4 regions of the Heyndrickxia acidicola genome follow, and region 3 is predicted to be linked to each of the others. Evidence: riboswitches for the same ligand, from Rfam matches in the RefSeq annotation. Region 3 holds a riboswitch; each other region holds the start of a gene.
The links. Region 3 has a riboswitch for S-adenosylmethionine ahead of mtnK (S-methyl-5-thioribose kinase). Riboswitches for the same ligand answer to the same signal wherever they lie in the genome.
Positions count from the first base shown of each region.

Region 1: linked by a shared signal. The riboswitch ahead of A5N88_RS17035 (alpha/beta hydrolase) and the one ahead of mtnK (S-methyl-5-thioribose kinase) in region 3 are both predicted to bind S-adenosylmethionine.
Region 2: linked by a shared signal. The riboswitch ahead of A5N88_RS18045 (methionine ABC transporter ATP-binding protein) and the one ahead of mtnK (S-methyl-5-thioribose kinase) in region 3 are both predicted to bind S-adenosylmethionine.
Region 4: linked by a shared signal. The riboswitch ahead of A5N88_RS17275 (bifunctional homocysteine S-methyltransferase/methylenetetrahydrofolate reductase) and the one ahead of mtnK (S-methyl-5-thioribose kinase) in region 3 are both predicted to bind S-adenosylmethionine.

Region 1 covers NZ_KV440953.1:3,632,035-3,638,001, forward strand. The annotation lists gene A5N88_RS17015 (NADH-dependent flavin oxidoreductase) at 1-134, opposite strand, end outside; gene A5N88_RS17020 (MDR family MFS transporter) at 374-1,603, shown strand; partial or broken gene A5N88_RS17025 (NAD(P)H-binding protein) at 1,935-2,330, opposite strand; gene A5N88_RS17030 (CBO0543 family protein) at 2,842-3,423, opposite strand; SAM riboswitch class I at 3,889-4,000, shown strand; gene A5N88_RS17035 (alpha/beta hydrolase) at 4,367-5,185, shown strand; gene A5N88_RS17040 (STAS domain-containing protein) at 5,815-5,967, shown strand, end outside.
Region 2 covers NZ_KV440953.1:3,856,737-3,862,703, forward strand. The annotation lists gene paiA (spermidine/spermine N(1)-acetyltransferase) at 1-143, opposite strand, end outside; gene A5N88_RS18040 (MarR family winged helix-turn-helix transcriptional regulator) at 171-623, opposite strand; SAM riboswitch class I at 1,347-1,451, shown strand; gene A5N88_RS18045 (methionine ABC transporter ATP-binding protein) at 1,627-2,667, shown strand; gene A5N88_RS18050 (methionine ABC transporter permease) at 2,657-3,319, shown strand; gene A5N88_RS18055 (MetQ/NlpA family ABC transporter substrate-binding protein) at 3,421-4,272, shown strand; gene solA (N-methyl-L-tryptophan oxidase) at 4,341-5,483, shown strand; gene A5N88_RS18065 (hypothetical protein) at 5,495-5,767, shown strand.
Region 3 covers NZ_KV440953.1:1,931,347-1,937,313, forward strand. The annotation lists gene A5N88_RS09020 (carbon-nitrogen family hydrolase) at 189-971, shown strand; SAM riboswitch class I at 1,200-1,354, shown strand; gene mtnK (S-methyl-5-thioribose kinase) at 1,464-2,666, shown strand; gene mtnA (S-methyl-5-thioribose-1-phosphate isomerase) at 2,683-3,738, shown strand; gene A5N88_RS09035 (methylated-DNA--[protein]-cysteine S-methyltransferase) at 3,894-4,400, opposite strand; gene A5N88_RS09040 (PAS domain-containing sensor histidine kinase) at 4,623-5,967, opposite strand, start outside.
Region 4 covers NZ_KV440953.1:3,684,868-3,690,834, reverse strand. The annotation lists gene metH (methionine synthase) at 1-837, opposite strand, end outside; gene A5N88_RS17275 (bifunctional homocysteine S-methyltransferase/methylenetetrahydrofolate reductase) at 818-2,659, opposite strand; SAM riboswitch class I at 2,845-2,950, opposite strand; gene A5N88_RS17270 (GNAT family N-acetyltransferase) at 3,269-3,733, shown strand; gene A5N88_RS17265 (LCP family protein) at 4,198-5,259, opposite strand; gene A5N88_RS25015 (hypothetical protein) at 5,836-5,967, opposite strand, start outside.

The DNA of each region.
Region 1 (5,967 bases), 1.7 Mb from region 3:
AACTCATCATTGGAAATGGTGCCATCATCATTGGAAAGGAAGTGAGTCATAGGGGCCATTACGACACGGTTGTTTAGTTGTACACCGCTTTTTAAGGAAAGCGGTTCAAATAAAGCAGTTAGCTCTTTTTTCATTTTAATACTCCTTTGTGGAAGATTTAGTTTATGATGCGGAAAAACAATTATATTATCCATTGAAATAACCCAAAAGGAAAATTATCTGCTTAGGGGTAATTGTATGTGGAGGTTGAGTATAAGTCAGACTTATCTTTTTAATTAAATAATATCTAATTTTCTTATATATCTTTTTTCTGTATAGTTAGGTTGTGACGTAAATGACAAGAACAGAGGGTCAGAAAGAGCGGGGGATTATTATGAAAAAAATAAATATAAGAGCATTTCATCCAATTGTTTGGGCCTTGCTTTTAGGAACGGTATTTGCACGGGGGGCAAGCTATATGGCTATGCCATTTTTGGCCCTGCACTTATCCCGTTCAGAAGGCATCAACCCTGTTTTGATAGGGGCTATTATTGGAGTAGGCCCTTTAATGGGAACGATTGGAGGTTTTTTTGGCGGCAACTTATCGGATCGATATGGAAGGAAGGTTGTCATGCTTTCATCCATTTTTGTATGGACGTTTGTCTTTCTTGGATTTGCTTTTGCAAGCAGTCCGCTTGTCTTCTTTCTATTAAATGCATTAAACGGAATATGCAGATCCTTTTTTGAACCGGCAAGCCAGGCTCTTATGGCAGATGTTACTGAAAAGGATTTGCGTCTGCGTGTATTTTCCATGCGATATACAGCCATTAATATTGGTGCGGCAGCCGGGCCGCTGCTTGGAGCCTATTTTGGAATGAAATCAGCAGGATTGACATTCGAGATTACCAGTGCATCTTATTTGATGTATGGAATAGCCATTGCCATGTTGCTTAGCAAATATAAAGTCAGAAACACCGCTTCAGCAAAAGGCAGAACAGCGATGAAAGAGGCTTTCCAAATTATCGGAAGGGATAAGGCTTTGCGCCTTTTCATCTTGGGGGGGATTTTGGTCAATATCGGATATTCTCAGAACGATTCTTCTCTTCCTCAGCACCTGGGCCAGATTTTAAAGGATGGAGTTGTGCTGTATTCTGTCCTTCTATCAGTTAATGCTGTGTCAGTTGTTGTACTGCAGATTCCTCTTAGCCGGCTCGTTGAAAAGTGGAAGGTGCTGCATGTGATGGTGCTGGGCAGTGCTTTTTTTACAGCAGGTTATATTGGATTTGGACTATCGCTTGGGTGGGCAGGCTTTATCACTTCCATGCTGATTGTCACGATCGGTGAGATATTTTTGTTCCCTTCGACAAGTGTGTTCATCGACCAAATTGCTCCAGAAGCGCTTAGAGGAACCTATTTCGGGGCTGCTCAATTCCGTTCTATCGGAAATTCAGCCGGACCGTTAATGGGAGGTTTTCTGCTTAGAAGTGTTCATGGACATTGGCTTTTTTGCATAATGGCTTTTCTGGTGGGGGCCAGCAGTTTTTTCTTTATAGCGGGCAATAGGCTTCAATCAGGCCAGGCTGTCCCTGGTGCAGCTTTAAACGAAAGCAGTGTGAAGGGGTAGGCGGCTCCAGAAAGCAACGTTGGAATCTAAGTAGAAGATCAGGACGCAGAATGACTAAGTGGGTAACAGATTTTAAGGTAACAGATTGAAAATAAGCCGGCTCTTTTCTAAAGGCTGTTTTCGCATAGATTGTTGCTTTTCGCAAAAGTGTTAAATTCGTGTAAAGTGAGTCTTCGTGGCATCTTTTCGTAAGCAATTCACAGGTTTACTACAGAGCCTGTGAATTTCATTTTTTGGTGTTATATAGCAACAAAGTTTACGAAAAGAGCCTTTCTAAAAGAAGAGCTGGCTTATTTTGTCAGGGAGGCCGCGGCTTCCGAGCCGCCTGCAATTAAAGCTGATCCAATGCTTTTTCAATCTCCACGTCGCCAGAGAGAATTTCGAAGGTCTTGTTGAGCGTTTTTTCATGATTCAGGGATGCAACGATGGTGTTAGCGACATCCTTTCTGGGAATGGATCTTCCTTTTGTGCTCTCGAAGTGAGAGGATAGCTCGATTTTTCCTGTCGGCTCATCAAAGCTTAAGGAACCAGGCCGAATAATCGTGTATGGAATGCCGCTGGATTTTAAGTGTTCATCTGCATTCCGCTTTGCTTCCAGATATTGCTCAAGCGGCCCTCTGGGGTAATCGGCTCCCACTGAGCTAAGCATTACAAAATGCTGGATATTTGCTTTTTTACCTGCATCTATTAATCGTTTTGCTCCCTCCTGATCCACTGAGATGGTTTTCTCAGGGCCGGTTTTGGAGCCGGAGCCTGCATGCTACTAAAACTTTCATAGAAACACTCCTTTTTGAAATGATACCAGTTATTCTACCCTTGTATCTGTCTACCAAACGTTCAGGCGATCTTTAGGACAGGAAGAGAATGGGGGGAATCGAAGGGGACTTTCAGCAAATGATCATGAAAAAATTTACTCTTACACAAGGCTGATATGAGAGTATGATTGCGAATGTGAAAGTTTCATAACCTATCGCCATTCGCAATGGTTTGAGATGGATTAGCAAATAGCGCAAGCACCTTCCTCATAGCTGATAAGCGCTGGAGTTAGTCACTGTTAATCCTGCTAGGTGATTTCCGCTGCAATCAACGTTGAATTCAAATGAACAATGGTTTTACTCAGATATGCGGAGCGTTGTTTGTCCTGCCTGTTCATTGTCACTCAATCAATATGGGTGTTAAATCAACTGGGATTTTTAACAGAGAGCACCATAAAAAAATCTATCTTGTCCAGTATGTTGTTATAAAGTCTTACCTATTTTCTTTTTAACCTGTTCACAAATCAGCCAGAATGTAAGCTTAATGGACATGCCAAAAAGGATGAAATCCATGTACGAATAGATATGTTTCCAATGATCCATTGAGAATAACCCAAAGTGGATGAAAAGAGGTTCTACAATGAATGAAAAAACCGAAGCCCATATGACAACGGATAAAAAGAAGGCGTACCAGGATTTGCAATATTGATACAAAAGCATGGATGAGACCGGAATGATTCCAAGATCCGCTGGAAGCAGAGGGGTGAAAAAATAAAATAGCTTTACCGGGTACCCCCACCATAAAAGATTAACTCCCACGATATCCAGAACAACCGCAACAGTTCCGGATAACAGCCCATAAGAGAACAGCTCAAAGAAATGGCTCTTATCCACAAGCTTCCACCAAATGAAATAGGGAGTAACCATTGAAGCGAAAAGAAACCACCAGGCAGGTGAATAAAGATCGTGCTGAAGCCAACGGGCATACAGCAGATCATTAAGCTGCTGCCGGGTTTCTTGTATATTGGTATAGGTAGCTGTTTGCACGTCCAGATAAAAGCTCACGGATACACCCGCTCATTTTGTATTTCTATTTATTTTGCACAGATGAAGCGGATTTCATGTACCAATTATTTGATTCAAATCTAAACCGTCCGCGGAAAGCGAGTGCCTGCAGGTGAAATCAACAGGCAAGTTTAACAGAGACTTTGCAAAAGTGATCCACCTTGGTGCCGCACCGTTTTAAGCAGAATGCGAAGCCAAACAGCGGACACAGCTTTTTTTAAGGAGTTTTCAAGATTGGCAAGGCTCTTTTCGTAAACTTTGTTTTTATATAACACAAAAAAATTATGAATTTCACAGCCTAAGTAGTAAACCTGTGAATTGCTTACGAAAAGATGCCGCGAAGACTCATTTAACACAGGATTTAAGACTTTTGCGAAGAGCAATAATATATGCCAAAACAGCCAAAAACAAAGAAATTGACAAACGAAAGAGCTCATGATAGTTTTAAAGTTAATTTAATGGTACTTCTTATCAAGAGAGGTGGAGGGATTTGGCCCTTGGAAACCTCGGCAGCAGACTTTATGTATTAAAGCACTGTGCCACATCCAGCAGGCAAGAAAAGCCTGATAGATAGGAAGAGCGGATTTCCATATGTTGAAAACCCCTCTTCGAAACTGTAGAGGGGTTTATTTTATGTTTAGGTAAGGCTCTTTTCGTAAACTTTGTTGCTATTGGAAACAAAAATATCATTGTAAATATATGTTAGTATTAAAAGTTATAAAGAGCTTACGAAAAGATGCCACGAAGACAGACAACAAACGGGATAATCCTTACGTAAAGCAACAATCTATGCGAAAACAGCCTAACGTAATTATAAACTGCTTAACAGTTAACCAATAGTGTCTTTGTCTAGCTCCAGTACTGAGGGCAAGGAGTTTGAACTTTTCTTGTAATACCAACTAAGTTTATTGGATATATGGGTTTTAAAAATGGAGGTGGCAGAATGGAACAGCAAGTTATGATTGAATGGCAGGAGAAGGGATTAGCAGCTACTGTCCATTATCCTGAGTCACTAAGCAATACAAGCCGTTTTCCGCTTATCATTATATGTCATGGCTTTACGGGGAGCAGGCAGGGGGTGCATCGCCTGTTTGTTAATGCGGCAAGAAGGCTTGCGGAGAAAGAGTATGCTGTACTTCGATTTGATTATTCAGGCTGTGGAGAAAGTGAAGGAGAGTATGGGCGCACGTATTTTGACGAGTTTATTCAGCAAACCCGGCAGGCCATAGCATTCGGAAGGCAGCTTGAGTACATTGACAGCGCGAATGTCATATTGCTTGGACATAGCCTGGGCGGCGCGATTGCCCTCTATACAGCAGTGTTGGATGGGAATATTAGCAGGCTGATTTTGTGGTCTGCAGTGGGAAACCCCTTTGAAGATATTGTCAGCATTGTTGGAGAAAAGGCATACAGAAGTTTTCAGGCAGAGGGTAAAGCTTCCCTGGATTATTTGGGGTACAGCTTTACAAAAGACTTTTTTGATTCCATGATACCCTATCAGCCTTTATTAAAGGCTTCAGCCTATAAAGGAGATGTTTTTATCATCCATGGGACAGCGGATGATGAAATCCCATCTGCTTACAGTGAAGAGTATGACAAGAAGTTTTGTTCACGACAAAAAGGAATGTGTGAAAGCTACTTCATACAAGGTGCAGGGCACACCTACTCCTCCTGCGGTGAGAAAGAGGAGCTGGTCCGCCATACGCTCTCTTGGCTTTTTAAAACGGAAAAGCAAAACGAAAATGCAGAGATCCCCAATTAAACAAATAATTCAAGCGTCCTGCTCTTTGAGGCAGGGTGCTTTTTAGATCCTGTGATAAGGGGTATAAAACTTACAGTTAAATAGTATGATTAGGCTCAGCTAAAGCTCTATGTTGATATGGTCCCATGCTGAAATGAAGGGAAAAGCAGATTCCCGCTAAAAAAGGCGCGGCAAGGGAGCATCCCGATTTTAAAGGCGGCTGAAATATTATCGTCCCACCTGAATCCTGGTGCAGGTTAAAACCGCTAAAATGAACTGAGCCTGGTATTCAAGGATTAAACTAGTACCTATGAAGGGAATGAAATATAATATAATCGAAACTGTCATTTGTCAAAAGCTTGAAAAATGAAATACTAGTCAAGCTTGAGCTAATAGACAGGATCGTTCTTTTTTTGCACTTTGGTGCCTGGATGTGAGGTTCCTTAAATTTTGCTGCTATTGAAGCGAAGACAGACAATATATGGGTTTATTCATTATACGGGAAGCAATAATCAATGCAAATAGCTTAGGCATAACACCTTTCTGTATACTTCTTATAATATGAATACTTTTCGGACGAAAGCAGTCTCGATAAAAGAGTTATATATACGTTAGAGATCTAAACCAAAGATAAGAATGGGGATAAAATAATGCATAGAAACCAAGAGTTATACCATTTTTTATTAGGAAAAGCGGAGCAGCTTACGGAAGATTGGTTTAATTCCCTCGATAAGGTGAACCTTGGCGGAGTATACAGTGCAACAGATCCGGAGGTAATTAAAACACTGAAAAGGCAAAACTAT
Region 2 (5,967 bases), 1.9 Mb from region 3:
GTTAAGCTAAATGCCTTTTCCAAATATACTTCCATATTTTCTGGTGAATTCTGATGCTTAAATGTATCATTAAAAGTTTCATAACTAATTTCATGAAGTAATTGTAAATCCTCAAGGATACACTTTTTTATACATATCGTCATATTAATATTCCTTCTCCTTTACATCATTCAATATTTTCTCTTGTTTCCCTTTTTGACAAATTCCCAATCTATTTCTATATTTTTTCTTACTCTTTGAAGATATTTAAAAATGGTTTCTATTTCACTTTCGGAAAATCCATTTAATGCGACCATGTTGGAATACTCATTTTCTCTAATTATAAAAGGATATATCATCTTCCCTTTATCTGTTGGAAAGAGTTTTTTTATTTTTTTGTTATGTACATCATCTTTCTTTTCAATAAAACCATTCATCTCAAGTTTTTTTATAGCACGAGCTGCCGTTGTTCGGTCTACTTTTATCATCTCAGCTACTTTATCTTGAATGATTCCTGGATTTTCACATATTCGCACAAGGTACAAATACTGACCTTTCGTAAGGTCATATTCTTTAAATTCTATGTTGCTGATAGAATCTAATGCCCTCGCAATCATTCCAATTTCACGTAGAATTTCCTTCATAATAAACTCCTTATGGCATAATTTTATTGTAAATACAACAAAAAAGGTGTACCTTAAATGTAATCTAATTTTGTTGCATTTGCAATAAAAAATAATAAATGCACTAAAGTACAAAATAACACGTTTAGATTCAATTTCCTTTTTGTTTATGTATAAACTTGATCCCAAAATTAATGGGAACAAGCACTTGCAGCAAAAATCAATCAGCTGGAAGAGTTTAAACGCATGCATTCCTTGTCTATGTTAAAACCAAAATTAGAACTGATCCCAAAGTTGACTGAAGAGAAAGGTACGAGACTCCTGCGGGAAAAGCAGGCATAGGAAGACCCCGCAGGAGCATGCTACGAGGAGGCTTCCGGCCGGCCGTGGAAAGCGAGTGCCTGCAGCGTAAGGCAACCAGCAGGAAGGATCGTGTCGAAGCCCAATGTCAATGTGAAAGCCAAATTAGAGTAAATGGAAGCAGGTAACTGGAGCAAAATCAACCAGCAGGAAGGATAGAAGCGCAGTCATTGTCTATGTTAAATCTCAAATAGAAATGAACCCAGAGTTGACTGAAGCGAGTGCCTGCAGCATAAGGCAACCAGCAGGAAAGATCAGAAGCACATCTATTGTCTCCTGTTTTTCACAGAGAGAATAGTCATTTTAAAATTTTTAGTAAAAAGTAATTGACTTTTTCTTATGAATCTACTAGAATTTTAAAAGTTAACTCATAAAAAACTTAATAACTTATCCAGAGAGACTGAGGGACAGGCCCGATGACGTCCAGCAACCATCATTTTATGAAAGGTGCTAATTCCTGCAGAATGGTTCTATTCTGAAAGATAAGGTTGATCGAACATATAAACCTCTTTCGGAATGGAAAGTGGTTTTTTTTATGGCCATTCCTTGAAAATGGCCATACTAAGATCAAACATTATGCCGACAGAACAGAATCGGCTTAAAAGAAGGGCAGCAATCCGCTCGTCCATAATATTCGGGAAAAATGAGTAAAGGAGAGGAAAAAATGCTGGTATTTGAAGATGTCCATAAATCATATGGCAAAGGCAAAGAAAAGAGAGTAGAAGCCTTGAAAGGCATTGATTTCATGGTGGAAAAGGGTGAAATCTTCGGCATTGTCGGATTCAGCGGTGCAGGAAAAAGTACACTGATTCGCTGCGTTAACCTTTTAGAACGCCCTACTTCCGGCAAAGTGCTGATCAATGGCACAGATATGCTTTCATTATCTCAGAAAGAGCTGCGCCAGCAACGGAAGAAAATCGGCATGATTTTTCAGCAATATAACCTGCTGCAATCTAAGACGATTTTCCAAAATGTGGCCATGCCGCTCATTTTGGAAGGAAGGCCAAAACAAGAAATTGAGAAAAGAGTGAACGAGCTCTTGTCTTTTGTAGGACTTGAAGACCGGGCTGACCACTATCCAGCGCAACTTTCTGGCGGCCAAAAGCAACGGGTGGGCATAGCGCGGGCCCTGGCAACAGATCCTGATATCCTCCTTTGTGATGAAGCAACCTCCGCACTGGACCCGAATACTACGAATGCGGTTCTCGAGCTGCTGCGAAAGGTAAGGGATAAACTCGGCGTCACCATCTTGATGATTACGCACGAAATGAACGTGATCCGTGATATCTGCGATAAGGTCGCTGTCATCGAAAATGGAATGATCGCTGAGCAAGGACCGGTTATTGAGGTGTTTACAGAACCGGTAACCGATATTGCGAAGAGCTTTGTTCGGACGGTTTTAAATGATTCCATTCCGCCTTCCGTTCAAAAATTAATCGATGAAAGCAGTCAGGCCAATCCGCACGGGGTATACCGGATTATTTTCAAAGGTGCTTCTACAAGTACCCCGCTGCTTTCTGATACAGCCAAGCGCTTCTCGATTGATGTAAATGTGCTGCACGGAATGGTGACAGAGCTTCAGGGCATTCCATTTGGGAATCTGCTGGTGGAGCTGAAAGGCGACAAGGAAGAAATTGACCGTGCCGTAGCCTTTATTCAAGAAAAAGATGCGATTATTAAGGAGGTGTCCGAGGATGCCATTTGATTGGTCCTGGTTCTGGCCTACATTTGCAGCGGCCATTGAACAAACGTTTTATATGGTGATTGTTACGTTAATCATCTCCGTTATTCTGGGAATTCCATTGGGAGTCGTCCTTGTTGTCACACGAGAAAACGGGATACTGCAAAACAAGTTCATTTTTAACATTTTAAATGTCATTATAAATATCTTCCGTTCCGTTCCCTTTATTATTCTAGTTGTCGCCATCATACCGTTTACACGGCTTATAATAGGTACAACCATCGGGACAACCGCAGCCATTGTGCCGCTCGTTCTTTACACACTTTTTTATATTGCACGGCTTGTGGAAAATTCATTACTTGAAGTAGATTCAGGGACAATCGAACTCGCTCAGGCGATGGGTGCCACTCCATGGCAGATCATCTGGCGTTTTCTTCTTCCGGAAGCAAGAAGCTCCATTGTACTGGCACTTACCATTGCCACCATTGGATTAATTGGGGCAACCGCAATGGCAGGGGCAGTTGGAGCCGGCGGTATCGGAGATCTTGCAATTACGTATGGCTATCAGCAATTTCAAACAGGAGTTATGGTCGTCACGGTTATTGCGCTCGTTGTCATAGTCCAGCTTGTTCAATCAATCGGAAACCTGATTGCGAAAAAGCTTAGAAGAAACTAAAAAGCATTTTTAAAAATGAACATCTTTAAATAAGGTGAAAAAGGGAATCCTTTATTAGGATAACTTTTTAAATAAAATACCAACATGGAGGAATTACAAGAATGAAGAAAATAGCGATTATTCTTTTCGGCTTGCTTCTTGTGCTGGCGGGCTGCGGTTCCAAAGGCGGCGGGAGTGCATCCGGCGGCAAAGGCAGCCAAACAGTAAAAGTGGGAACAACTACTTCCGAAGTTCCAACCTGGAACCTTGTTAAGCAGCTTGCTGCGAAAAAAGGCATCAATGTTCAAATCGTCCGTTTTGATGACTATGTTCAGCCGAATCTTGCTCTAGACAGCGGTCAAATTGACTTAAATGCATTCCAAACAGTTGTCTATTTCGATGACTTCAAGAAGCAGCACAACCTTAACTTATCTGCTATCGGTACCACTTCCATCTGGCCGATGGGAATCTATTCTAAAAAGATTAAGAATGTAAGCCAAATTAAAGATGGCGACCAAATCATCATTCCAAATGATTCTACAAACCTTGGAAGAGCCTTATTGCTAATGCAAAAAGCAGGTCTTATCACAATGAAAAAAGGATTTACTGGTGCAGGCGGAGTGGACAACATTCAATCTAACCCTAAACACCTGAAAATCACTCCAGTAGATGCGGCACAAACAGCACGCGGACTGGATGATGCTACAGCTTCTATCATCAACTGTGACATGGCGATCAATGCGAATCTGAATCCGACTAAGGATCCAATCTTCCACGAAGATGCAAGCAATAAAGCATATGTAAACATTATCGCTGCGAAAACAAGCAGAAAGAACGATAAATCGTTCCAGGAAATTGTGAACATTTATCACTCTAAACAAGTAACTGACTTCATCAAAAAGCAATATAAGGGTGCAGCGATTCCAGTTGTAAAACCAATTTCATATTTAAGCGACTATAAGCAAGTTCAATAATAGCAAAGAATTAAATGGCCTGTTCTCGTAGCAGGCCATTTGTTGTATCAGAGAACAGGGGGATGGAGATGGAGAAGAATATGATCTATGATGCGGCGATTATTGGGGCAGGAACAATGGGCATGGCAGCAGGTGCTTTTTTAGCGGGACAAAACAGGAAGACGCTGCTGCTTGATGCCTTTGATCCGCCGCATCATCACGGGAGCCATCACGGGGGAACAAGGATGATCCGCCATGCCTATGGGGAAGGCAGGCAGTATGTGTCTTTGGTCAAGCGGGCACAGGAGCTTTGGGAAGCACTCGAAAAGAAGAGCGGATTGAAGATATTGGAGAAAACTGGTGTCCTGGGACTGGGGCCAAGGGATTCCGTTTTTCTGAAAGAAACTAGAATGGCGGCAGAAAAATATGGGCTGCCTCTCGAAATTCTCAGCTCTTCTGAAGTGATGAAAAGATGGCCGGGCATGACGATGCCAAAGGATTACATTGGATGCTTTGAAAAAGATTCCGGACTGGTTTATAGCGAGAATGCACTCAAGGCCTGGAAAGAAGAGGCTCTTGAAAAGGGAGCAAGTCTTGTCACGCATTCACCTGTCCAGAGGATAGATCCATTGGTAGATGGAATCATCAAGATTGTAGCAGAAGCCGGAGTGTTTTTTTCAAAAAAGGTGATTGTGACCGCTGGAGCTTGGGCAGCAAAGCTTATGCCCGAGCTGCAGCTCCCTATTCAGCCGGTACGCAAGGTGATGGGCTGGTTTGATGCCTCTGAAAACGAGTTTGGTGTTTCTCGCTTCCCATCGTTTTACGTAGAGGATAGGGATAAGATGTTTTACGGTTTTCCTACCTTAAATGGCGGAGGGCTGAAGCTGGGGAGAACGGATGGAGGGCAGCCCATCGATCCGGATCAGCATGTGCAAAATTTTGGCGCCTATCCTGAGGATGAAGGGGAGCTTCGTGACTTTCTGAAGACGTATATGCCAGAAGCAAATGGAGGGTTGAAGGAAGGGAAAACCTGTTTGATGACACAGTCCGTTGATCACCACTTCATTATTGATTACCATCCTGAGCATGAAAATATCATTCTGGCATGCGGATTTTCAGGGCATGGCTTCAAGTTTGGAAGCGTGATGGGCGAGGTGCTGGCTGAGCTGGCCATTCACGGCCGTACGGAATTTGATCTTTCTTTGTTTTCGATCGACCGATTTAGAAAGTAGGGTCTTCTTTTATGGCAGGTGAAGACTACAGCATCCTTACGCTGATGAGCGAGGCGCTTGTTCATGAGTCGAAAGCGGAGCGTTTTATTGCTTGTTTATTACAGGATGATGGGTACCGGCCATTGGGGATGGGTAGCTACCTGGAGGCTGATGTTCCACATTTTAAGACTATATCCACAACCTCAATTGATATAAGTGAGAGCTCACTAAGGCTCTCATCCACATTATCCCGCCCTCCCTGTGGAAAAAACCTGGATTTTCAATTGAAAATCCAGGTTTTTTAAGTTACCCACAGCCCAAAATAATCCCGTCTATTTTTTATCCACAGCTTATTTTTATACTTTTTTTTGGAGACTTGAGGTACAGGTGATAGTTTATATGAGCGGTTACGAAGAAAGGGAGGGATAAAGGGGTGGGAGTGGACTTGAGCAAAACAGAGTAATGAGCACGATTTCCGCATGGGACAGGTGCTTTTTTTTATGAG
Region 3 (5,967 bases):
TCATATGCCATTCCGTCAAGAAGGTTAAAGATCGTACCTTCTTTGACGGCCCGTCATATGCTGGTCGCCGATTAGCAGGTCCCTTCCGCTTTTCTTTTAATTTTGAACTTTTAAAATCTAGTAACAAATGTTATAACGAAAAGAAGCCAATGTAAAGAGATAATCTAAAAATGAGGAGGAAAAATCCTTTGCTGAAAAAAATGGCATGTATTCAAATGGATATTCATTTTGGGCAGCCTGAAAAAAATTATGAAAATGCTGAGAAATGGATTCACAAGGCTAGTGAGGAAAAATGTGATTTGGTTATTTTACCAGAACTCTGGACGACTGGATATGACCTGACCAGGCTTTCAGAGATAGCAGATGAAGAAGCAAAACAAACATTCAAATTTTTAAAAAGATGCTCCTTAACATATCAGGTGGACATTATTGGCGGATCCATTGCGAAGAAGACAGCACAAGGCCACTACAATACGATGCTGATTGTAGACAGAGAAGGAAATTTTATTAAGGAATACAGTAAGCTCCATTTATTTAAATTGATGGATGAGCATTTGTTTCTTCAGCACGGAACAAACAGTGGTGAGTTTACCTTATATGGCGAAAGCTTCTCAGGTGCAATTTGTTACGACATTCGATTTCCTGAATGGATACGAAAGCCTTTTTTAGAAGGAGCCTCGGCATTATTTGTTAGTGCTGAATGGCCAAAGCCCCGTCTTTCCCACTGGAGAAACCTCTTAATAGCAAGGGCAATCGAAAATCAGTGCTATGTCATTGCCTGTAACCGTGTTGGGAATGATCCGAATAACACGTTTGGCGGGCATTCTTTAATCATTGACCCGTGGGGAGAGATTCTCGCAGAGGGGGGAGAAGACGAAGGTCTCGTCATTAAAGAAGCGGATTTTTCCCTGGTTAAAGAAGTCCGGAGAAAAATTCCTGTTTTTAGCGATCGTTTGCCGGAATATTATTAACTATTAATTTCAAAGCCTTTTAAAGCTCGAATGCTATAAAAATTGAATCATTCAAGCTTTAGAGTAGGCTGCCCGCCAACAATAACATCGTACAGATTCATCCTTAAAGTGAAAAAGCAGCCATTGCTTTTAACTAATTTTTGAAAATAGTGATTGACATAATGAAATAAATACTGATAATATAGCAATCGTGAATTGTAATTCTTTTAAAAAATATGAAAATTAATTCTCTTATCAAGAGCAGGCTGAGGGATTTGGCCCTATGAAGCCCAGCAACCGACCGTAATACCATTGTTCAATGGGGCGCTTTTTTAAAGTGCCGGATTTTTCCGTAAGGCACGGTGCTAATTCCAACAGAAAGAATTCTTTCTGGCAGATAAGAGGTTCGGAGAATACCTTCGGAGCCTCTTTCATTACTGAGAGAGGCTTTTTTAATCCAGGATATTCGAAAAGCCTCTTCCAACATTCAGAATAAATTGGAGGGATTTTTCTATGTCTTATACCGAAGTAAAGGAATATGAGCCATTAACAGAAAAAACAGCTGTCACACTAGCAAAAAGCCTGGGGCTTTTTTCAAACGAAATATTAATGTGTAACGAAATTGGTGATGGAAACCTCAACCTTGTTTTTCATATCAAGGATCAAGAAAGCCAAAAAGGAATCATCATTAAACAAGCTCTTCCATATGCAAAAGTAGTTGGGGAAAGCTGGCCTTTAACTCTTCAGCGTTCCCAAATCGAAGCCAATGCATTAAAGCAGCACGGTGCAATCGTTCCGCATTTTGTACCTGAAGTGTTTTACCAGGATGAACTTCTTGCCATCACCGTTATGGAGGACCTTTCTTATTTAAGAATTGTTCGAAATGGATTAATTGAAGGAGAAAGATATCCTCTGCTTGCTGACCATATTGGAGAATATTTGGCCAAAACCCTGTTTTACACATCTGAATTTGCTCTGCCGCCTTCTAAGAAAAAGGAATTCGCCAAACAGTTTTCAAATCCTGAGCTTTGCAGGATTACAGAGGAATTAGTCTTTACAGATCCTTTTTTTGATAGCGAATCCAATGATTTTGAAGAAGAGCTTTATGATGAAATTCAGTCGATTTGGCAAGATTCATTGCTTAAACTCGAAGCGGCAAAGCTGAAGAGAAAATTTTTAACTGAGGCTGAGGCGCTGCTTCATGGAGATTTACATACAGGAAGCATTTTTGCAAATCAATTGGAGACAAAAGTAATTGATCCCGAATTTGCTTTTTATGGTCCTTTTGGATTTGATGTGGGACAGTTTTTTGCAAATCTTATCTTTCAGGCAATTACAGGAAATGAGGAAAAGCGAGATTTTATTCTACAACAAATTCAACAAACCTGGAAATCCTTTGTAAACCATTTTACACATGCTTGGCTGCATCACAATATCGATAATTTCGCAGAAGTACCAGGCTTCTTGGATTCAATATTGAATAAAATTTTTGAAGATTCCATCGGTTTTGCCGGTTGTGAATTAATCAGAAGAACAATCGGCCTATCCCATGTAAAGGACTTGGAAGGGATTGCGGATAAAGATGAGCGGATTCAAAATAAAAAAGCTGCTCTAACCATTGGGAAAACATGCATTTTGGAGCATTCCCGCGTTGATAGTATCCAGCAATTTATTGTACTGCTTCAAGAAGCTTTGACAGGTGAGGCAAAAAAGTAAACGAGGTGCAATTGTAATGACAAGACTTCAGACTGCCATTCCTATTTCAATTGAATGGATGGATAACCACATTAAACTGCTTAATCAGCAGGCGTTACCGCATATAACTGAGTATATCGATCTATATACGCTCCAGGATGTATATGAAGCGATTACGGCATTAAAAGTGAGAGGTGCTCCGGCAATTGGCATCACAGCCGCATTTGGGCTTGCAATGTCTGCACAAAACTATGAAATCGATGAACTTGAAGCATTTCTTGTTAAACTTCAGAAAGAAAAAGAATACTTAAATTCTTCAAGACCCACCGCAGTGAATTTATCCTGGGCACTGAACAGGCTGATAAATTCGATTGGTAATGCCCGTTCCGTAAATGAAGCGAAAACTGACCTGCTTCATGAAGCCATCCAAATACAGGCTGAGGACGAGGCCATGTGCAGACAGATAGGAGAAAATGCATTATTGCTTTTAACACCGGGCGACTCAGTGATGACTATCTGCAATGCAGGATCCATTGCAACTGCAAAATACGGGACCGCCCTGGCACCTTTCCATCTTGCAAGCGAAAGGGGCAAACATTTTCATGTATACGCCTGTGAAACACGTCCCGTTCTGCAGGGTGCCCGTTTAACTGCATGGGAACTTCAGCAATCCGGAGTTGAGACAACACTCATTACAGATAACATGGCAGCACATACAATGAAAACAAAAAAAATTAAAGCTGTTATTGTGGGTGCTGACAGAATTGCAGCGAATGGAGATACTGCCAACAAGATTGGAACATATGGACTTGCTCTCATAGCAAAGTCACTCCAAATACCATTCTATGTTGCTGCTCCTTCCTCAAGTTTTGATTTAACATTGAAAAATGGTGATTCTATCCCAATAGAAGAAAGAAACTTGGAAGAAGTTACAACACTGAATGGCACCCAGATAGCACCTGAAGGCATTCAGGTTTACAATCCTGCCTTTGATGTCACTTCATCAGAGCTGATCACTGCCATCATAACAGAAAAAGGAATTTTGTACCCATCCTATACTGAAAGCATAAAGAATCAACTATTACGTTATTAAGCCTTCTTTTTTAGAACAAAGCGTCTTCCGATAGGCGCTTTGTTCTATTTTGTTTAGATATGGCTGTATATTCATAAATTGTTGCTTATTGTTGACCGTCTGTGTGGCAGCTTTTCGTAAGCTGTTCACAAGTTTTAATACTGAACCTGAATTAACTATAAAACACCTTCAATCTTCAGAAGGATTTCCTTTTTATCAATTTCTTTTCCAGCATACCCTGTCATACTTTGATTTTTTCCTATTACCCTGTGGCAAGGGATGATAATTGGAAATCTATTCGCTTTATTCGCCTGTCCGACAGCGCGAACAGCCTTTTGCTTTTGGATTGCACAAGCGATATCCTGGTAGGATCTTGTTTCACCATATGGAATCTTAGTCAATTCCTTCCATACTGCTTTTTGGAATTCTGTTCCCTCAATAGAAAGAGGAATTGTAAAGTGTTTTCTTTTATTTTTAAAGTACTCCTTGAGTTCTTGGACTGCCATTCTTAATATGGGATGTCCTGGATCTTCACTATCGTTGTACTGGGTGTTTATTACTGGTATTCCTTCTTTGCCGGCTATCTTAGAATTCTCCCTGCCAAAGTAAATACCGGTTAATCCACTATCATTTGCCGTTAATACCAAAGGGCCAATTTCACTTTCTAATACGGTATAAGCCATTTCCCTCTCCTTTTTTAACGTTTTTTTATCCTGCTGGTTGATTTACGCTTCAGGCACTCGCTTTCCGTGGGGCGGCCGGGAACCTCCTTCTCCTTGCTCCTGCAAGAATCTCCCTTAACCAGCTTCCCCGCAGGAGTCTTATGCCTTTACTTCGATCACGCTGGGTCCAAAACACCATTAAAATAAAGAACCCGAAGAAAACGCTTGAGTTCTTTACAATAATTATGAAGCATGTACAGGAATGTAGATGTGAAATGTGGAACCAGAGCCTTCTTCACTTTCCACCTCAATTTTCCCATGATGCTCTTTAATAATTTTAAAACTGATCATCAATCCGAGGCCGGTCCCTCTTTCTTTCGTTGTATAAAATGGTTCCCCTAGCTTATTAATCTTATCTTTAGGAATTCCCATACCTTCATCTTGAATCATAATATGGACAAATTCATCTTCACCTTGCTGAATTTTGATGCGGACTTTTCCGCCATTGGGCATAACTTCAATCGCATTTTTAATAATATTGATGAATACCTGTTTAATTTGATTTGGCTCACAAAAAACATCTGGAAGATTTCCCCGATTATCCAATTCAAATTGAACGTTGTGCATAAGCGCCTGTGCATTGAGCAAGTCAAGTGTATCATTCATTATACTATTAATCGGGTGGTTTTTAAACTCGATGGCCTGAGGTTTTGCAAGGACAAGGAAATCTGTGATAATAGACTCAATCCTGGCTAGCTCTGATGTAATGACATTAAAATAAAGAGAATGATCCTCCTTTATACTTAACTGCAAAAGCTGGATAAACCCCTTTAGTGCCGTCATGGGATTTCGAATTTCATGAGCTATTCCTGCAGCAAGCTCTCCGACCACATTTAAGGTATCGGATTTGCGGAGCTGCTCTTGTAATGCCATTTTTTCAGTTATTTCACGAATGACGGTCAAGTTTAAATTAGAGGTAAGGTTCCCTTTTGAGCTGATTTCATAAAAATGGCCGCCGCTTTCTTCCTGCACAGGAAGAAGCATATCCGATTTCCCTTCCCGCTCAAGCTCTTCCTGATGGTGTTCTATCATTTTCCGTTCTCTTCCCTTGAAATTCAAGAGCTTTATCAGGTCCCTGCCAATCATTTTTTCCCGTGACACTCCAAGCCAGCTCGCTGCAACCGGATTAACGTCAATAATGACATTTTGTTTATTCCACAAGATCATTCCATCAAGGGTCCCCTCAAAAACCTTGCGAAATCGTTCCTCACTGTCTTTCAATGTCTGCTCAAAATAATACCGCTCACTGACATTTCTGAAGATGGCCATATCATAACCGGCAATCGAGTGAGCCTTATACGTAAATTCGAGATTTTTCAGCTGTCCGTTTGGCATGAGAAAAACTAATTCGTCACGTACTGCCTTGTTCACTCTGGATTCTTTCATAACTTTATGAAAGTGGCTGTCTTTTTGATAGACATAATCCCAGATCTCTTTATTCATTAGTTCTTCTGAAGTACATTCAAAAATCTTTAATGCAGAATGATTTGCAAGAACAATTCGGCCTTCATGATCAGCAAAAATAATT
Region 4 (5,967 bases), 1.8 Mb from region 3:
TGCAAAACCGCGAAGCTTTTGAGCAAGTGATGCAGGGCTCTCATGGTAATGGCCTTCTTCATCCGGGAGCCCTGCATTGGGATAGCAGCTCACCGCAGTCGAAGCAAGGCCGGAAAGCGTCCTGATGTGCTCAGCCATGAACTCCGGCCCTGTTGCACAGTTAATTCCAACCGAAACAGGGTTCATGTGTTCAACCGATATGTAAAAAGCCTCAATGTTCTGCCCGGCAAGAGTTGTGCCCATCGGTTCAATGGTTCCCGATATTAAAAGGGGGACCTTGAATTCAAGCTCTTTAAACGCTGCTTCTATCCCGAGAAAGGCAGCTTTTACATTCAACAGGTCCTGAGAGGTCTCAATGAGCAGTACATCCGCACCGCCCTTTATCAGCCCTCTTGCCTGTTCAAAATAAGCCTCTTTCAGTTGTTGAAAAGTAGCTCCTCCGGTCACAGAAAGTGTTTTCGTTGTGGGTCCCATTGAGCCTGCCACAAAACGGGGACGCTCGCAGGTTGAAAAACGCTCCGCTGCCCTTTTTGCAATTTTAGCAGCGTCCCGATTCAATTTTTCCGCAAGATGTCCCAGTCCATATTCATCCAGTACAATGCTGGTCGCTCCAAACGTATTCGTTTCAATAATATCGGCACCTGCCCGAAGGTATTCTTCATGGACATGCTGAATGACATGGGGGGCCGTCAGCGTCAGGTATTCATTACAGCCCTCATACTCTTCCCCTCCAAAATCAGAGGCTGTAAGATTGCAGGCCTGAAGCATGGTTCCCATTGCCCCATCCAATATCAAAATCTTCTTCTCTAGCTGCTCCTCAAATAACCTTTGTGCCATGGGTGACAGTCTCCTTTGAATGAATGTATTGGGTGCACTCAACCGTTAGGTCATAGCGGTCAAAAGGGGTGATTAAGTAGATTCCGTTAAAATAGTTCATCGCTGTATCAATCAGATTTTTTGAAATGGCCATGCTTTCCCTTGCGGCCTGTGCCGAGTCATGCTTTGCCCTCTCCATGACTCCGAGAATCTTATCCGAAAGCGTAATGCCCGGAACCTCGTTGTGAAGAAAGCTGGCATTCCGATAGCTTGTAAGCGGCATGATGCCAATATAAATTGGTGCATCTAAATGTTTGGTTGCTTCATAGACTTCAATGATTTTTTCCTCGCTAAAAAGCGGCTGTGTAATAAAATAATCTGCTCCGCTTCTGATTTTCCGCTCCAGGCGGAGGACAGCTTTATCCAGGTTGCGAACATTCGGATTAAAGGCTGCCGCTACAGAAAACGAGGTTTTTCTTTGCAGCGATTTGCCGGAATACGATATTCCTTCGTTAAACTGCTTGATCATTTGCATTAAATCCATGGAAGACAAATCGTACACCGAGGTCGCTCCGGGAAAATCACCGATTTTAGAAGGATCGCCCGTTACCGCCAGTATTTGATTGATTCCAAGTGCATCCAGCCCCATTAAATGAGATTGAAGCCCAATCAGATTGCGGTCTCTGCAGGTAATATGAACAAGCGGCCGGATTTGTTCCCTTTCTTTTAAAAGCGCAGCCATCGCAATATTGCTGATCCGCGGCGACGCAAGTGAATTATCCGCCATGGTTAAGGCATCAATTCCGGCCTCCTTTAAAGCCCTTGCTCCTTCAAAAAAGCGATCTGTCAACAAATGCTTGGGTGTATCCAATTCAACGATGACCGACGTTCTTTCCTTTGCAATCTGATGGATGGGCGGCTCGATTCCACTTGAACTCGAAAGCTCGATTCGTGCTCTCGGAACTTTAGGTGTCTTTTCTTTTATAGGCGTCAGCCCTTTTACACCTTCAGCCACTGCTTGGATATGCTCAGGTGTGGTACCGCAGCAGCCCCCAATCAGCCGGACACCCTCCTCCACCAGCTGTATCGCGCTATCCTTGAAATAACGAGCGTTATCCCTAAAGGTTACCCTGCCGTCCTCGTAATCCAGTAAACTCGCATTAGGATAGGCAGACAGATAGGCTTTTTCCGGCAAGGGGATTTCTTCAAAGGATTGTATCATGTGATGAGGGCCGAGACGGCAATTGAGACCGATAATATCTGCCCCCAACCCTTCAAGCTGGTTAAGCGCTTCGGTCACATGCCGCCCGTTCTGGAGAACGCCTGGTTCATGCAGGGAAACCTGGGCAATTACCGGTACTGCTGCCTCCTTCTTGGCAATTTCCACTACGGAATAAAGCTCCTCCACATCGAAATAGGTTTCGAGAAGAATCCCGTCAACTCCCTCATTTAGCAGGTGAAAAAGCTGTTCTCTAAAGCAGCGCTTAATCTCTGCATCCGGTATCTCCAATTTCCGAACACCCCTGTAGCCGCCCATGGATCCCAGAATGAATGTATTGTTTCCAGCGGCCTGTTTGGCAATCCGCACCGCTTCCGTATTGATTTCTTTCACCTTTTCTTCCAGTCCATACTGTTCCAGCTTAAAATAATTGGCACTGTAGGTATTGGTTTGAATGACCTCTGCACCGGCCTGTATATATGCCCTGTGAATATTCACTATCTTTTCAGGATGAATCAGGTTGAACTCTTCATAACACGTATCCACCCCATGCGAATAAAGTAGTGTTCCCATCGCTCCGTCAGCTACCAGAATCCGTTTTTCCAGGGTTTTCAGTAAATCCATGCTCCTATCACTCCTTCATTGTTTTTCTTGCTGATCCTTAAACTGTTTTTCTCTAGGCGAATTTTGAGAGCATCTAATCCAATTTTTTGCAAGAGATTATTGTTCCTGCTCATTCGGTCATTTTTATAAGACCTAAAAATAAAAAGACCTTCTTTAAGAAGAAGGCCTTTAGAATCGTCACATTCTTCTTATCGTCCAGGCTTACACCTGCTGGAATTAGCACCGGGTCAATATAATTGACTGGTTGCTGAGGCATCGCTGGGCCAGTCCCTCCGCCTCTCTTGATAAGATACAACTATGTAATTTTATATTTCGAAAAATTAATTCTTATTATACAATTTACAACATTCCTTCTATAACATCAACCCTTTTCTTTAAAAGCGGACGCTGTTTCTGCATAGATTGCTGCTTTGCGTACAATAGATTAAAGCGTGGGAAATTAATAAGAATAGAACCTGTTATTCTCATCCTGTTTTCGTGATTATCCAATTTATCTCAGAATAAAGTTATTTTTCAGAAAAATATTTCATTTTCCTAAAAAAACCTCTCCTTGTCTCCTCTATTTGTATGTATAATAGTAAAAAAGTCTATCATGCAGGGGGTATGGTAATGATTAAGATTTTAGATATAACAGATGTAGAGGCAGCCGAAAGCGTTTTACGCATCCAACTGCCTGCATATAATATAGAAGCGAAGCTATTAAATTTCTACGACATACCTCCGTTGCATGAGACTGTCAACTCTTTGCTAGAAAGCCGCGAAACCTTTTTTGGCTTTTATCAAGAGGATGAATTGGCCGGGGTCATATCGATTAGCTTTGAGGACAACCATTTAGTCATATGCAGATTGATTGTCCATCCTCTTCATTTTAGAAAGGGAATTGGCAGCGCTTTATTGCAGCACGTCGTTGATTCCTACCCTGAAGCGTCCTGCTTCAAAGTCAGCACAGGAGAAAAAAATGAGCCCGCTGTTCGGTTATATCATAGCTTCGGGTTTCAAAAAACCGGCAAAAGCGAAATAGCTCCAGATGTGTATATTTCTCATTTCATGGTGGAAAAAAGCTTGGAGACCTGATATAAAAATGATGATCTCCTTTAATTCCTGCCTTCGATAAAAGGCAGGTTTTTTAATGTTTTAAAAGGCTTTCTCTCTACTTATTTGTAACCTTTATCCGTTTTAGAGACCCTGAATCTTCAATCATTATGTTTTTCCTTTGCCAGTACCGTGTAAATAACAAACAGGAATGGATTTAAAACCACCTACAAACGCCCCTTGCCTTTCAGACAAAAAAATCGGGTAAAACATCCCATTAATCGGGCAAACTTGAAAGATAATCGGGTAAAAACTCGATAGAATCGGGTAAAATGTGCGGATAATCGGGTAAAACAGGTCCAAATGCCCAGATGGATTACTTTATTCCACTAAAGGGGTCAGACCCCTTTTTTGCTTTAACGCACTAAAACCACTCATCAAACCTACAAAAAAACGGCCAGTCCATTTATTTTAAAAATTGGACTAGCCGTTTTTAATTATATGAATTATTGCCCGGTGTTATCGGTCGAATTCGACTGACTGGATGGATCTGATTGATTGGATGAACCCGACTGGCTAAATGTAGATGTTGTATCATCCGTGGTTGTATCAGCAGACTGTCCTGTTGTTAAATCTTCTCCCAAGAATGCACTGAGCGCCTCGCGGTTCTTTTCCTTATCAATTTCCAGCACATCTCCATCATACGAGCTCCGCGCATTTTGATAAGTCCCTTTTACCGGTATCGTCATGGTTTTTATTTTCATTCCAGGATGAAGCAAGAGATCAGTCAAGACTCCCATTCTGTCACTTGTGTTCATATTAGTCGCCACATATGGCGCAATCGTTCCAAGCAGCTTCGGTGCTTTAGCAATTCCGCTAATACTTAGGACTTGCGATTTAATTGCCTTTAATACTTCCTGCTGACGGGCTACTCGTCCAAAGTCTCCTTGTGAATCATGGCGGAAACGGGAGAAGCCAAGAAGTTCTTTTCCGTGAAGCTTTTGCGTCCCTTTATGCAAAGTGACACCAATATTTTTGGACATATCATGAGGGACAGTAACCTCAATGCCATCAGGAGCAAGAGTATCAATGACTTTCACAAATCCATTAAAATCAACAATTGCATAGTATTGAACATCGATTCCAAGGTTTTGCTTGAGGGTTTGCCTTAAAAGCTCCGGTCCGCCCAGGAAGTAGGCTGTATTGATTTTATACGGCTTATACCCGGGAATATCGGCGAAAATATCACGCATGACCGATACAAGCTTGACCGTTTTTTTATTCGGATCGTATTGAGCAATCATAATTGAGTCGGTTCTGGAGGCTTTTTGTCCGCCCCTTGCATCTACTCCAAGCAGCAGTACGTTGGTTCTGCCATACTGGTCCTTTTGGCCATTGAACTTTACATTGTCCATTTTTAAACGGTCAGATTCAGCCGTTTGATTAACACCTTGATAATATTGAATAGCGGAATATCCGATAACGGCAATAATCAGGATGATTAAGGATAAAAGCAGTTTTCTTTTTCTGCTCTTTCGTTTTTTCTTCTTTCTAATTCTTGAGTCCATAACATACCTCTTCATTTTTTATAGTCTTTCGTGAAGTCCACGCTAAGATATGAAGCGAGCTTTTTCAGCTCCAAGATAACAGCTTTTTATAGACACTGTTATCGATATTCTATAATAAATAAGGGAAAATTAATATAGATATTGCAGATTAACGGCGAAAATAGTCTAAAAATAATACCCACATCTGGCAAATGTGTCATAGGATTTTTCAGATAAATACAAGAGATTTCTGAACAATTTTCCATATGAAAAATGGGTAAAAAGATTAGATGTAGCTAATATTAAGCACTTAGTCATTCTATTTTCATATCCATCTAAATTTTATTGCAGGTGTATCGACCCATGGTTGCTTGCAGGAGGCAGGTGTATTACAGTAAACTCCTGCCACTTTTCCGATACGTGATTAGTATTTGTAGGATTTCATTATTTATAAGATAAATTAAAGGCCGTCCTTCCTTTTTTAAAAAGGCTCTGTTATCTGCCTGTTGATTTCCGCTGCAGTTTCTCACATTCAGCGGGCGGCAGGGGAGCCTGCTTGCCGCATGCTCCTACGGGGTCTCTTCTAAACCCGCTTTTCTAATCAGGAGTCTCACGGCAGCAGCTCCAATCAATATGGGTATAAAAATCAACATTAAGCTTTAACAGAACCTTCATAAAAAAGGCATCTTCCAATGGAAATGGCCGCCATGGAGATGCTTTATCTGCTCT